Regions from separate parts of the Kocuria nitroreducens genome, predicted to be linked through region 1. Evidence: riboswitches for the same ligand, from Rfam matches in the RefSeq annotation. Region 1 holds a riboswitch; the other holds the start of a gene.
The links. A riboswitch is a leader RNA that binds a small molecule or an ion and turns the genes downstream of it on or off. The one in region 1 is predicted to bind S-adenosylmethionine.
Positions count from the first base shown of each region.

Region 2: it holds a riboswitch for S-adenosylmethionine, as region 1 does, so the genes downstream of both, ACFYE1_RS07620 (cobalamin-independent methionine synthase II family protein) here and ACFYE1_RS16325 (acetoacetate--CoA ligase) in region 1, are expected to answer to the same signal.

Region 1 is NZ_JBHZTC010000032.1:14,101-20,138, forward strand. Features, by position in the region: gene ACFYE1_RS16320 (O-acetylhomoserine aminocarboxypropyltransferase/cysteine synthase family protein) at 1-730, opposite strand, end outside; SAM riboswitch class I at 813-911, opposite strand; SAM riboswitch class IV at 1,018-1,132, shown strand; gene ACFYE1_RS16325 (acetoacetate--CoA ligase) at 1,217-3,178, shown strand; gene ACFYE1_RS16330 (thiolase family protein) at 3,175-4,356, shown strand; gene ACFYE1_RS16335 (Zn-ribbon domain-containing OB-fold protein) at 4,353-4,811, shown strand; gene ACFYE1_RS16340 (thiolase family protein) at 4,808-5,935, shown strand; gene ACFYE1_RS16345 (MFS transporter) at 5,974-6,038, shown strand, end outside.
Region 2 is NZ_JBHZTC010000009.1:3,082-9,119, forward strand. Features, by position in the region: gene ACFYE1_RS07595 (acetyl-CoA C-acetyltransferase) at 1-240, opposite strand, end outside; gene ACFYE1_RS07600 (CoA transferase subunit B) at 237-938, opposite strand; gene ACFYE1_RS07605 (CoA transferase subunit A) at 935-1,672, opposite strand; gene ACFYE1_RS07610 (IclR family transcriptional regulator) at 1,815-2,594, shown strand; gene ACFYE1_RS07615 (3-hydroxybutyrate dehydrogenase) at 2,659-3,414, opposite strand; SAM riboswitch class I at 3,586-3,688, shown strand; gene ACFYE1_RS07620 (cobalamin-independent methionine synthase II family protein) at 3,702-4,904, shown strand; gene ACFYE1_RS07625 (cobalamin-independent methionine synthase II family protein) at 4,981-6,038, shown strand, end outside.

The DNA.
Region 1 (6,038 bases):
TCGGCACCGGCTCCGTCATCGACGGGAAGTTGCCGTTCGCCCAGTCGAAACGGCCGGACTCGACGACGACGCCGCCCAGCGTGGTGCCGTGGCCGCCCAGGAACTTGGTGGCGGAGTGGATGACGATGTCGGCCCCGTGCTCAATGGGACGGATCAGGTACGGCGGGGTCATGGTCGAGTCGACGACCAGCGGCACACCGGCCTCGTGCGCGACCGCGGCGAGGCCCTCCAGGTCGGCGATCCCCCCGGACGGGTTGGCCACGACCTCCGTGTAGACGGCCTTGGTGCCCGGGCGCACCGCGGCCCGGTAGTCGGCGGGGTCGGTGCCGGGCACGAACGTGGTCTCGATCCCGAACCGGCGGAGGGTGACGTCCAGCTGGGTGACCGTCCCCCCGTAGAGCTGGGCGGAGGCCACGATGTGGTCCCCGGCCTGGGCGAGCGCGGCGAACACGAGGAACTCGGCAGACATGCCGGAGGCGGTGGCCACGGCGCCGATGCCGCCTTCGAGGGACGCGATGCGCTCCTCGAACGCCGCGACCGTCGGGTTGCCGATGCGGGAGTAGATGTTGCCGTACTTCTGCAGGGCGAACAGGTTGGCGGCGTCGTCGGCGTCCTTGAAGACGAACGAGCTGGTCTGGTAGATCGGGACCGCCCGGGCGCCGTGCTCGGCGTCGGGGGTGCCCCCGGCGTGCAGGGCGCGGGTGCGGAACCCGAACTGGTGGTCGGCCATGGGAAGGACTCCTCGTGCAGGTGGTGCCGCTGATCGGTCCCGGACGGAGAGGTGCCCCCGGTGGACGGCCCGGGAGTGCGCTGCTCCATCGGTCCTGGCGGTAGCACCGTGCGGTCCGCGACGTCGACCACGGTTGCTGCGGCGTCGTCGATCCAGGTCTCTCGGCCGCTCGGGATGGCTGCCCTCCATTGTGGTCGTCCGGAGTGTTTCGCGCCAACCGGGCCGTCACGCTCCGCCGATCTGACACGGACGGGTTCCCTGGCCTATTGTGGGAACGCATTCAGCACGATCACGAGACCCGGCGCGAAGCTCTGGCTGGCCGGGCGGCAACCCTCTCCCGTAGCGGGGTGCCCCAGATGAGGATCGGGCCGCAGGGCACACCGCCTGCGGCAAGTACGGCGCCCTCCGCGCCGGATCTGCGCAGCACCCCTGAACGGGGTGCCGGGCCACGGGGCAGATCAGCTCAGGAAAGGCGCACCCCGCCCGATGACCCCGCACGGCCCTGCCACTCTCTGGACACCCCCGGACTCCGCCTTCAGGGACTCCGCCATGAGCCGCTTCGCACTCGCCCACGGGTTCGACCCCCGTCGCTACGACGAGCTGCACGGCTGGTCGGTGACCCGGCGGGAGGAGTTCTGGAACGCGCTGTGGGACTTCACGGGCGTGCTCGGGGACAAGGGCGACGTCGTGGAGCAGGCGCCGCCGGCCGACGGCGGCGATCTCGAGCTGCTGCCCTCCCTGCGGCACGGACGCATGTTCGGGACCAGGTACTTCCCCGCCGGGCGGCTCAACGTGGCCGAGAACCTGCTGCGGGGCGAGCCCCACCGGCTCGCGGTGCTCGCCGCGGACGAGACGGGAACCCACACGCGGCTCACCGTGGGGGAGCTGCGTGGACGGGTCGCAGCCGTCCAGGCGGGGCTGCGGGCGGCAGGGGTCGGTGAGGGCGACGTCGTCGCCGGCATCCTCCCCAACACCGTCGAGAACCTCACCACGATGATCGCCACCCTGTCCCTGGGGGCCGCCTGGGCCGGCTGCTCCCCGGACTTCGGGGTGGCCGGCCTGGTCGACCGGATCGGGCAGGTGGGCCCGTCGGTGGTGGTCGCCGCGCAGGGCTACGCCTACAACGGCCGCGACTTCGACGTGCGGGACAGGGCGGAGGAGGTCGTCGCCCGCCTGGCGACCACGCCCGATCTCGTCCTGGTCGGCTCGCCCCGGTGGGAGGACGAGTTCACGGACGAGACCTCGCCCCTCACGCTCGAGCGCTTCCCGTTCGACGCGCCCGGCCTGATCATGTTCACCTCGGGCACCACGGGGCTGCCCAAGGCCATCGTGCACAGCGCCGGTGGCGTCCTGCTCCAGCACCTCAAGGAGCACGTCCTGCACGGGGACGTCCGTCCCGGCGACGTGCACTCCTGGTTCACGTCCACCGCCTGGATGATGTACGCGTGGGTCGTGTCCGTCCTGGCGGCCGAGGCGGCCGTGCTGCTCATCGACGGCCACCCCTCGCCCCGCCTCCCCGACGGCACCGCCGACCACGGACACCTGTGGCGGATGGCGGACGAGGCCGGGCTCACCCACTTCGGCACGAGCCCCCGGTACCTGACCGCTCTCATGGACTCCGGGTACGCGCCCCGGGAGCACCACGACCTGAGCGCCCTGCGATCGGTCCTCTCGGCCGGGGCGCCCGTCTCCCCGGAGCAGTACGACTGGCTGTACGCCGAGGTGAAGCAGGACATGGTCTTCGCCTCGATCTGCGGCGGGACGGAGATCCACGGCTGCTTCCAGCTCGGCTCCCCCCTCCACCCGGTGCGCCGGGGCGAGATCACCTGCATCGCCCTCGGGCACGCCGTCAGCGTGCTGGACGAGCGGGGAGCGCCGGTGGTCGGGGAGAAGGGCGAGCTCGTGTGCACCGAGCCCTTCCCGTCGATGCCGCTGACCTTCCTCGGGGAGGGGGGACTGCAGCGCTACCACCACACCTACTTCGCCGAGCGCCCGGACGTGTGGACCCACGGCGACCTCGCCGAGATCACCACGCGCCGCTCCGTCGTCGTCCACGGCCGCTCGGACACGACGCTCAAGCCCAACGGCGTGCGGATCGGCACCGCGGAGATCTACCGGGTGGTCGACCGGCGCCCCGAGGTCGCCGAGTCCCTCGTCTTCGGGCACACCGCCCGCACCGACGAGGAGGTCGTCCTCTGCCTCGTGATGGCCGACGGGCACGAGCTGACCCCCGGCTTCGCCGCGGAGCTGAGGGCGGACATCCGCACCCAGGCCTCGCCCCGGCACGTCCCCGCCCACGTCTTCTCCGTCGCCGAGGTCCCCTACACCCTCAACGGCAAGAAGGTCGAAGGCGCGGCACGCACCGCCGCCGGCGGCGGGGCCGTGAAGAACGAGGCGTCGCTGGCCAACCCCGGCTCCCTCGACGCGTACAGGAAGCTGTTCGCATGAGTCGCGGCCAGGGAACGGCGCGCGGCGCGATCGTCGGCGTGGGCGAGCTCCGGCCGGTCCGCCGGACGGAGGACGCCACGACCATGGGCCTGCTGGCCCGGGCCGCGAAGCTCGCCGTCGAGGACGCCGGGATCGGCAAGGGCGAGATCGACGGGCTGCTGATGGGCCCCCAGGTCGGCGAGACCCCGCAGCACGTCCCGGCGATGCTCTCCGAGTACCTCGGCCTGCAGCCCCGGATGGCGAACGTGGTGGACCTCGGCGGGGCCACCGGACCGGGCATGCTCTGGCGGGCGGCGGCGGCGATCGACGCGGGCATGGCCGACGTCGTGCTGTGCCTGGTCGGCAACCACCGCAATCCGGTGCCGCCCCGCTCGCCCAACCGCAATCCGATCCGCGAGTTCGACGTCCCGTTCGGGGCCTCCGGCGCCAACACCTCCTACGCCCTGCTGAAGACCGCCCACATGGACCGGTACGGGACCACCGACGCCGACTTCGCGCGGATCGCCGCCGTCTCCCGGGCCCACGCCGAGCACAACCCGAACGCGATCTTCTCGGGCAGGCCGGCCACGGTGCAGGACGTCCTCGACTCGCCCTTCATCGCCGAGCCGCTGCACCTGCTGGAGATCGTGATGCCGGTGGCGGGGGCCACCGCGGCCGTCGTCGTCAGTCCCGAGCGGGCCGCGGCGATGGACCTGCCCCATGCTCCCGTGCACCTGCTCGGCGCGGGCGAGAAGCTGACCCACCGGGCCATGAGCCAGTCGCCCTCCCTCACGACCGGGCCGCTCAAGCCGTCCACGGCCCAGGCCTGCGCACAGGCGGGGATCTCCCCGGCGGACCTCGACGTCCTGTCGATCTACGACTGCTACACCGTGCTGGCCGCCATCACCCTCGAGGACGCGGGGGTGTGCGGGCCCGGGGAGTTCGCGCAGTGGATGCAGGGCAGGGACCTCTCGCACACCGGTCCGGTGTCCTACAACCCCCACGGCGGCCAGCTGGGGTGCGGCCAGGCCGATCTCGCCGGCGGCATGAGCCATGCCATCGAGGCCGTCCACCAGCTGCGCGGCACCGCCCACGGGCGCCAGGCCGCCGACCCGCACCTCGCCCTCGTCACGGGCAACGGGGCGACCATGAGCGAGGCCGTCGCCCTGGTCCTCGGCTCCCAGGAGGCCGCACGATGACTCTGTCCCGCGAGAAGCAGGTGCTGACCGCCGCGCGGCTGTCCGCCCTCGCCGTGCCCCCGCCCGTCCCGACGGGGGAGACGCGACACTTCTGGGACGCCTGCGCCCGGGGTCGCTTCGAGCTCCAGCACTGCGCCGGGTGCGAGCGCTGGGTGTTCTACCCGCGCGCGCAGTGCCCGCACTGCTGGAGCCAGGACCTGCGCTGGCGGGAAGCCTCGGGGAAGGCCACCGTCCGCAGCTTCACCGTGGTGCACAAGCCCGGGCACCCGGGCTGGGCCGACGCCGCACCGTACGTCGTGGCGGTCCTGGTCCTCGCCGAAGGACCCACGATGCTGACCACCCTCCGCGACGTCGCCCCGGCGGACGTCGCCGTCGGCATGCCCGTCCGGATCTCCTTCACGCCCGTCGGGGAGTACACCCTGCCCACCGCGGTTCCGGCGGGAGAACCCCGATGAGCCCCGGCGCCTACCTGCTCGACGGGATCCGCGTCCCCTTCGGGCGCACCGGGCAGGCCCTCGCGGACCGGAGCGCGACCGAGCTCGGGGCCCTGCCGATCGCGGAGCTGCTGCGCCGCCACCCGGATCTCGCGCTCGACGCCGCGCTGCTGGGCGTCGTCGTGCAGGCCGGGCTCGGCCAGAACCCCGCGCGGACGGCGGCGCTGGCCGGCGGCGTGGATCCGGAGGTGCCCGCACTGACCCTCAACAGCGTCTGCCTGGCCTCCCTGGAGGCGGTGTGCGACGCCGCACGGCGGATCGCCGTGGGGGAGGGCGCCGCCTATCTCGTGGGCGGGTTCGACTCGATGTCCACCGGCGGACGGCTCGGCGGGGACGTCGACGCCGTCCTCCAGGACGGGCTGCTGGACGCCGCCTCCGGCCGGTCGATGGGGGTCGTCTCGGACCGGGTCAACGCCGAGCTCGGCATCAGCCGCGAGGACCAGGACGCCTGGGCCCACGGCTCCCACGCCCGGGCCCTGGCCGCGCGGGACTTCCTGCGCGGCGAGACCGTGCCCGTGCCGCTGCCGGCGGGCACCGTGCACACCGACGACCAGGGTGTGCGGGCGCAGTCGTCGATCGAGGCCCTCGCCGGCCTGCGTCCGGCGTTCACCCCGGACGGGACCATCACCGCGGGCAACGCCTCCCAGACGGCCGACGGCGCGAGCGCCGGCCTGGTCGTCTCCGGGGAGGTCCTCGACCGGACGGGAGCCGTGCCTCTGGCGCGGATCGTGGACTGGGCGTTCGTGGCCGGTCCCGACACCAGCCTGCACCTGAAGCCGGCCCGTGCCGTGCGCCGGGTCCTCGACCGCCGGGGCCTGGTCCCCGCGGACGTCGACGTCTACGAGATCAACGAGGCGTTCGCCGGGGTCGCGATCGCCTCCGCCCGGGACCTCGGGGTGCCCGGCGAGGTCGTCAACGTCCACGGCGGGGCCGTCGCCGTGGGGCACCCCCTGGGCGCCAGCGGCTTCCGGCTGGCACTGACCGCGGCCCGGACCCTGCAGGTCCGCAACGGCCGTCGAGCCGTCGCGACCCTGTGCGGCGGCGGAGGACAGGGCCTCGCGGTCCTCCTCGAAGCCGTCTCCTGATCCATCGTTCCCCTCCCGCACCGAGAGAAAGACCATCCATGAGCACGATCACGTCACCGCCCCCCGCCGTCCCGCCCGGACGAGCCGTCCTGGACACCCGGAA
Region 2 (6,038 bases), on a different contig from region 1:
CAGCGGGATGCCCGCGGCGACGGCCGCCTGGCGGGCCGGGTTCTGCCCGGCGCCGGCCTGCAGGACGTGGCCCATGACCACGTAGTCCACCTGCTCGGGGGCGATCCCGCCGCGCTCGAGCGCGGCGCGGATGGCGTGGGCACCCAGCTCGGCCGCGGTGAAGGACGCCAGGTGGCCCAGGATCTTGCCCTGGGGCGTGCGGGCGCCGGACAGGACGACGACGTCGGTGGCGGTGCTCATCGGTTCTCCTCAGCGCCGCCGGGGGCGGCGTTCTCGGTGGGGACGGTGTCGGGGGTGACGTCCTGCAGGTCGGTGCGGAAGGACGCCTCGGTCTTCTCGCGGATCTCGTCCTGGGTGACGCCGGGGGCGAGGCTGCGCAGCACGAGCCCGCCGTCCTCGACGTCGAACACGCACAGGTCCGTGACGATGCGGTCGACCACGCGCACGCCGGTGAGCGGGAGGTCGCACTCGGTCTTGATCTTGGCGGAGCCGTCCTTGGTCACGTGCTCGGTCAGCACCACGACGCGCGGGGTGCCGGCCACGAGGTCCATGGCACCGCCCATTCCCTTGACCATCTTGCCGGGGATCATCCAGTTGGCGAGGTCGCCGGTGCCGGAGACCTGCATGGCGCCGAGGATCGCGATCTTGACGTGGCCGCCGCGGATCATCCCGAAGGAGGTGGCGGAGTCGAAGACGGAGGCCCCGGGCAGCAGCGTGATGGTCTGCTTGCCGGCGTTGATGAGGTCCGGGTCCTCGTCGCCCTCGTAGGGGAACGGGCCCATGCCGAGCACCCCGTTCTCCGACTGCAGCACCACGTTGACGCCCTCGGGCAGGTTGTTGGCCACGAGGGTGGGGATGCCGATGCCGAGGTTGACGTAGTCGCCGTCGGAGAGCTCCACGGCGGCGATCGCCGCCATCTCGTCCCGGGTCCAGCTCATGCCTGGTCTCCGTTCTGCTCGGTGGCCCGCCCGGCCGGGCGGGGGCGGACGGTGCGCTGCTCGATGTCCTTGGGTGCGCCGCTGTACTGCGCGACGTGTTGGACGTAGACGCCCGGGGTGACGATGTGGTCGGGGTGGATCTCGCCGACCGCCACGACGTGCTCGACCTCGGCGAAGGTGACCTTCCCGGCGGTCGCGACGATCGGGTTGAAGTTGCGCGCGGTGTAGCGGTAGACGAGGTTGCCGTCGGCGTCCCCGGTGTGGGCGTGGACCAGGGCGATGTCGGCGACGATGCCGCGCTCCTGCACGTAGGTCTCGCCGTCGAACTCGGCGTGCGGCTTGCCCTCGGCCACGAGCGTGCCGACCCCGGTCTTCGTGTAGAAGGCGGGGATGCCGGCGCCGCCGGCCCGGAGCCGCTCGGCGAGGGTGCCCTGCGGGTTGAACTCGACCTCGAGCTCGCCGTCCAGGTACTGCTGGGCGAACAGCTTGTTCTCGCCCACGTAGGAGGCGAGGACCTTCTGCACCTGGCGGTTCTCGAGCAGGACCCCGAGGCCCTTGCCGTCCACGCCCATGTTGTTGGAGACCACCGTGAGGTCCGTGACCCTGGAGTCCCGCACCGCGTCGATGAGATCCCGGGGGATCCCGCTCAGCCCGAACCCGCCCACGGCGAGCGTCATGCCGTCCCGCAGGCTCTCCGCCAGCAGCTCGGCGGCGCTGTCTCTGACCTTGGACACCCTTGTCCCTCCCTCTCGTGCGACTGTGACTCAGCACTCAATCTAGGGAGCCTCCACATAACGGTCAACAGATCCGGCGGAATGACGGTGCTTCTCCTCATCATCCGGCCATTCGAGTCCCGGCTGTCCATATAGTGGAGTCATGGGACGGCAGTCGACGACAGGTGCGGGAACACAGGTGGTCCACCGGGTCGGCCGGCTGCTGCGGGCCGTCGCCGGGCGGGAGCAGGGCAGCACGGTCGCGGAGCTCGCGGCCGAGACCGGGCTGACCCGCCCCACCGTGCACCGGCTGCTCACGGGGCTGGCCGAGGAGGGCTTCGTCGACCGCGCCGCCGGGACCGGGGCCTGGCAGCTGGGCCCGGAGCTGTACGTGCTGGGCGCGGTGGCGGCCCAGCGCTATCCGATCCGGGAACTGGCCGGGCCCTCGCTGCGCCGGCTCGCGGAGGCCACCGGCGAGAGCGCGTTCCTGTCGGTCCGCCGAGGGCTGGAGACCGTCTGCCTGGCCCGCGTGGAGGGCGCCTTCCCCATCCGCTCCCACGTCCTCTACGAGGGGCTGCGGCTGCCGCTCGGCGTGGCCTCGGCGGGGCTGGCGATCCTGGCGCACCTCCCGGACGCGGAGGTGGAGCGGGTCCTCGCGGCCACGCCCGGCGCCCGCGCCGGGTGGGGTCCGCTGCACACGCCCGAGCGGATCCGGGACCTGCTCGCCGGCGTGCGGCGGGAGGGCTTCGCGGTCAACCCGGGGCTGATCGTGGAGGGCAGTTGGGGCATGGCCGCCGCGGTCTTCGACGCGACGGGCGCACCGGTCTACGCGCTGAGCCTCACGGGCATCGAGCCCCGGTTCACCGGCGAGCGCCGGCAGCCCCTGGGACGGGCCCTGCTCACGGAGGCCCACCGGCTCTCCCGGGAGCTGGGCCACCGCTGAGCGGCCCGGGCCGGCCCCGGTCGGTCCGGACGGGGCGCCCCAGCGCACCATCGCCGCGCGGTGCTCAGCGCGCCGTCCAGCCGCCGTCCATCGTGTAGGACGCCCCGGTGACCATGGACGCGTGCGGTCCGGCCAGCCACGCCACGAGGCTGCCGACGTCCTCCGGGTCCACGAGCTTCTTGATCGGCGTCTCACCGAGCATGATCCGCTCCACCACCTCGGACTCGGGGATCCCGTGCACCTTGGCCTGATCGGCGACCTGCTTCTCGACGAGCGGGGTGCGCACGTAGCCGGGGTTGATGCAGTTGCTGGTCACCCCGTGGGCCGCGCCCTCCACCGCGATGGTCTTGGACAGCCCTTCGAGGCCGTGCTTGGCCGAGACGTAGGCGCTCTTGTAGGGGGACGCCCGCAGCCCGTGCACGGAGGAGACGTTGATGACGCGCCCCCAGCCCTTCTCGTACATGTGGGGCAGGGCCGCGCGCACCAGCAGGAACGGGCTCTCGAGCATGAGCACGAGGATGCGGTGGAAGTCCGCGGGATCGAACTCCTGCAGGGGGGACACCTTCTGGATGCCGGCGTTGTTGACCAGCACGTCGACGTCGAGGCTCAGCTCGGCGAGCGCCCCGGTGTCGAGCAGATCCACGGCCCAGGCCCGTCCCCCGAGCTCGCCGGCGACGCGCTGGGCGCCGGCCTCGTCGACGTCGGCCACCACCACGTGGGCGCCGGAGCCGGCGAGAGCTCGGGCGGCCGCGAGGCCGATGCCGCTCGCTCCGCCGGTCACGAGCGCGGTGCGCCCCTCGAGGCCGTTGTCCTGGAACATGGGGGTCCTTTCTTCCGTCCGCGGTGCCCACCGGGTCCGGGGCACCGGTCACCGTCACGGTATGTGATCCGGACCACGACGGCGAGCAGGATCGCGCGTGTCACATTCCGTCACACCCGTCACGCGGGCGCCGAATGGCGCGACGCCCGCCGGTGCGCTTGGATGAAGAGGTCACCATCCAGAGCGGCCGAGAGATCTGGCTCGACGACGCCGCAGCAACCCGGGCGACGGTTCCCCGTCCCACCTCCGGTGCTACCGCCACGACCGATGGAAAGGACGTGCGACCCGTGCTGCACAGTGCCGACCGCATCCTCACGACCCACGCCGGGTCCCTCCCCCGGACCCCGGCGCTGCTCGAGGCGAACCGGGCGAAGGGCAGCGTCCCGGAGGCCGAGTACGACCGGCTCCTGCAGGACTCGGTGGTCGACGTGGTCCGCCGGCAGGACGAGCTCGGGATCGACGTGGTCAACGACGGCGAATACGGCCACGTCATGGCCGCGGAGGTGGACTACGGCGCGTGGTGGCACTACATCTTCGCCCGGATTTCGGGCCTCACCCCCGGCGAGGTGGACCTGTGGGAGCAGGAGCCCCAGCGCTCTGCCCCCGGCCGGGTGGTCCTGACGAGCTTCGGGGACCGCCGGGACCGCCAGATCTTCAACGAGGCGTACACGGACCCCACCTCGGGCATCACCGTGGGCAAGCAGGCGCCGTTCCCGAGGATCACCGGGAAGCTGGAGTACACGGGTCATGCGGCGCTGGAGGCCGACATCCGCAACCTCAAGGCGGGCCTGGCGGCGACGGGCGCGAGCGAGGGCTATCTCGCCGCGCTGTCCCCGGGCTCGTGCGCCCGCCTGGAGAACACCCACTACGCGGACGAGGACGAGGTCCTCACCGCGTGCGCCGAGGTCATGCGCGAGGAGTACCGGGCGATCACCGACGCCGGGCTGATCGTGCAGATCGACGACCCCTCCATCGCGGAGAACTGGGACCAGGTCAACCCGGAGCCCGGCGTGGCGGACTACCAGGCGTTCACGCGCAAGCGCGTGGAGGCCCTCAACTACGCCCTCGAGGGCATCCCGGAGGAGCAGGTCCGCTTCCACCTGTGCTGGGGCTCCTGGCACGGCCCGCACACCACGGACCTCGGGTTCGAGCACCTGGTGGAGCTCATGCTCTCCATCCGGGCCGGCGGCTACAGCTTCGAGGCCGCCAACGCCCGGCACGAGCACGAGTGGAAGGTCTGGCAGGACCACGTGCTGCCCGAGGGCAAGGTCATCATCCCGGGGATCGTCTCCCACGCCACCAACGTCGTGGAGCACCCCGAGCTCGTGGCCGACCGGATCGAGCGCTTCGCCCGCCAGGTGGGCCGCGAGAACGTCATCGCCTCGACCGACTGCGGCCTGGGCGGGCGCATCCACCCGCAGATCGCCGAGGCCAAGCTCGAGACCCTGGTCCGCGGGGCCGAGCTCGCCTCCCGCCGGCTCTGGTCCTGACCGGCCCGCGACGTTCCCGCCGCTCCCGCCGTTCCCGCCGTTCCCGCCGTTCCCGCCGTTCCCCAGGAGGAAACGCATGACCATGCAGAACACCGACCACGTGCGGACCACCCACGTGGGCTCCCTGCCGCGCACCCCGCGCCTGCTCGAGGCCAACCAGCGGCACGCCGAGGGCGCCATCACCTTCGAACAGCTCACCGACGAGCTCGCCGTGGGCGTCGAGTACGTGGTCCGGCGGCAGCGCGAGACCGGCGTGGACGTCGTCAACGACGGCGAGTACGGGCACTCCATGTCCAGCGCGGTCGACTACGGCGCGTGGTGGAACTACTCCTTCTCCCGCCTCGGCGGTCTCACCCCGTCCGACGAGGACCGGTGGGCGTCCACGGAGAAGAAGCGCTCCTCGCCCGGCAGCATCGTGCTCACGAGCTTCCCGGACCGCCGGGACCGCGAGCGCTTCCGGGAGGCGTACGAGGACCCGGCGTCGGGCATCCTCACCGGGCGCTCCTCGACCAAGCAGCCCAAGATCACCGGGCCGCTGACCTACACCGGCCAGGAGGCGGTGGCCTCGGACGTCCGCCACCTCCGGGCCGCCATGGCGGCCACCGGGGCGGAGACCGGATTCGTCGCCGCCCTCTCCCCGGGCTCCGCGGCGCGCGTGACCAACGAGTACTACGAGACCGACGAAGAGCTCGTCTACGCCTGCGCCGACGCGATGCGCGAGGAGTACCTGACGATCACCGGCGCCGGGCTGACCGTGCAGATCGACGACCCCTCCATCGCGGAGTCCTGGGACCAGATCAACCCCGAGCCCACGGTCGAGGACTACCTGGCGTTCACGCGCCTGCGCGTCGAGGCCCTCAACCACGCGCTGCGCGGGATCCCCGAGGAGCAGGTCCGCTTCCACCTGTGCTGGGGCTCCTGGCACGGCCCGCACACCACGGACCTCGAGCTGAAGCACCTCGTGGACCTGATGCTGACCATCAACGCCGGCGGCTACACGTTCGAGGGCGCCTCGGCCCGGCACGCCCACGAGTGGAAGGTCTGGCGGGACCACCCGCTGCCCGAGGGCCGCGTCATCATCCCGGGGGTGGTCTCGCACTCGACGAACGTCGTGGAGCACCCCGAGCTCGTCGC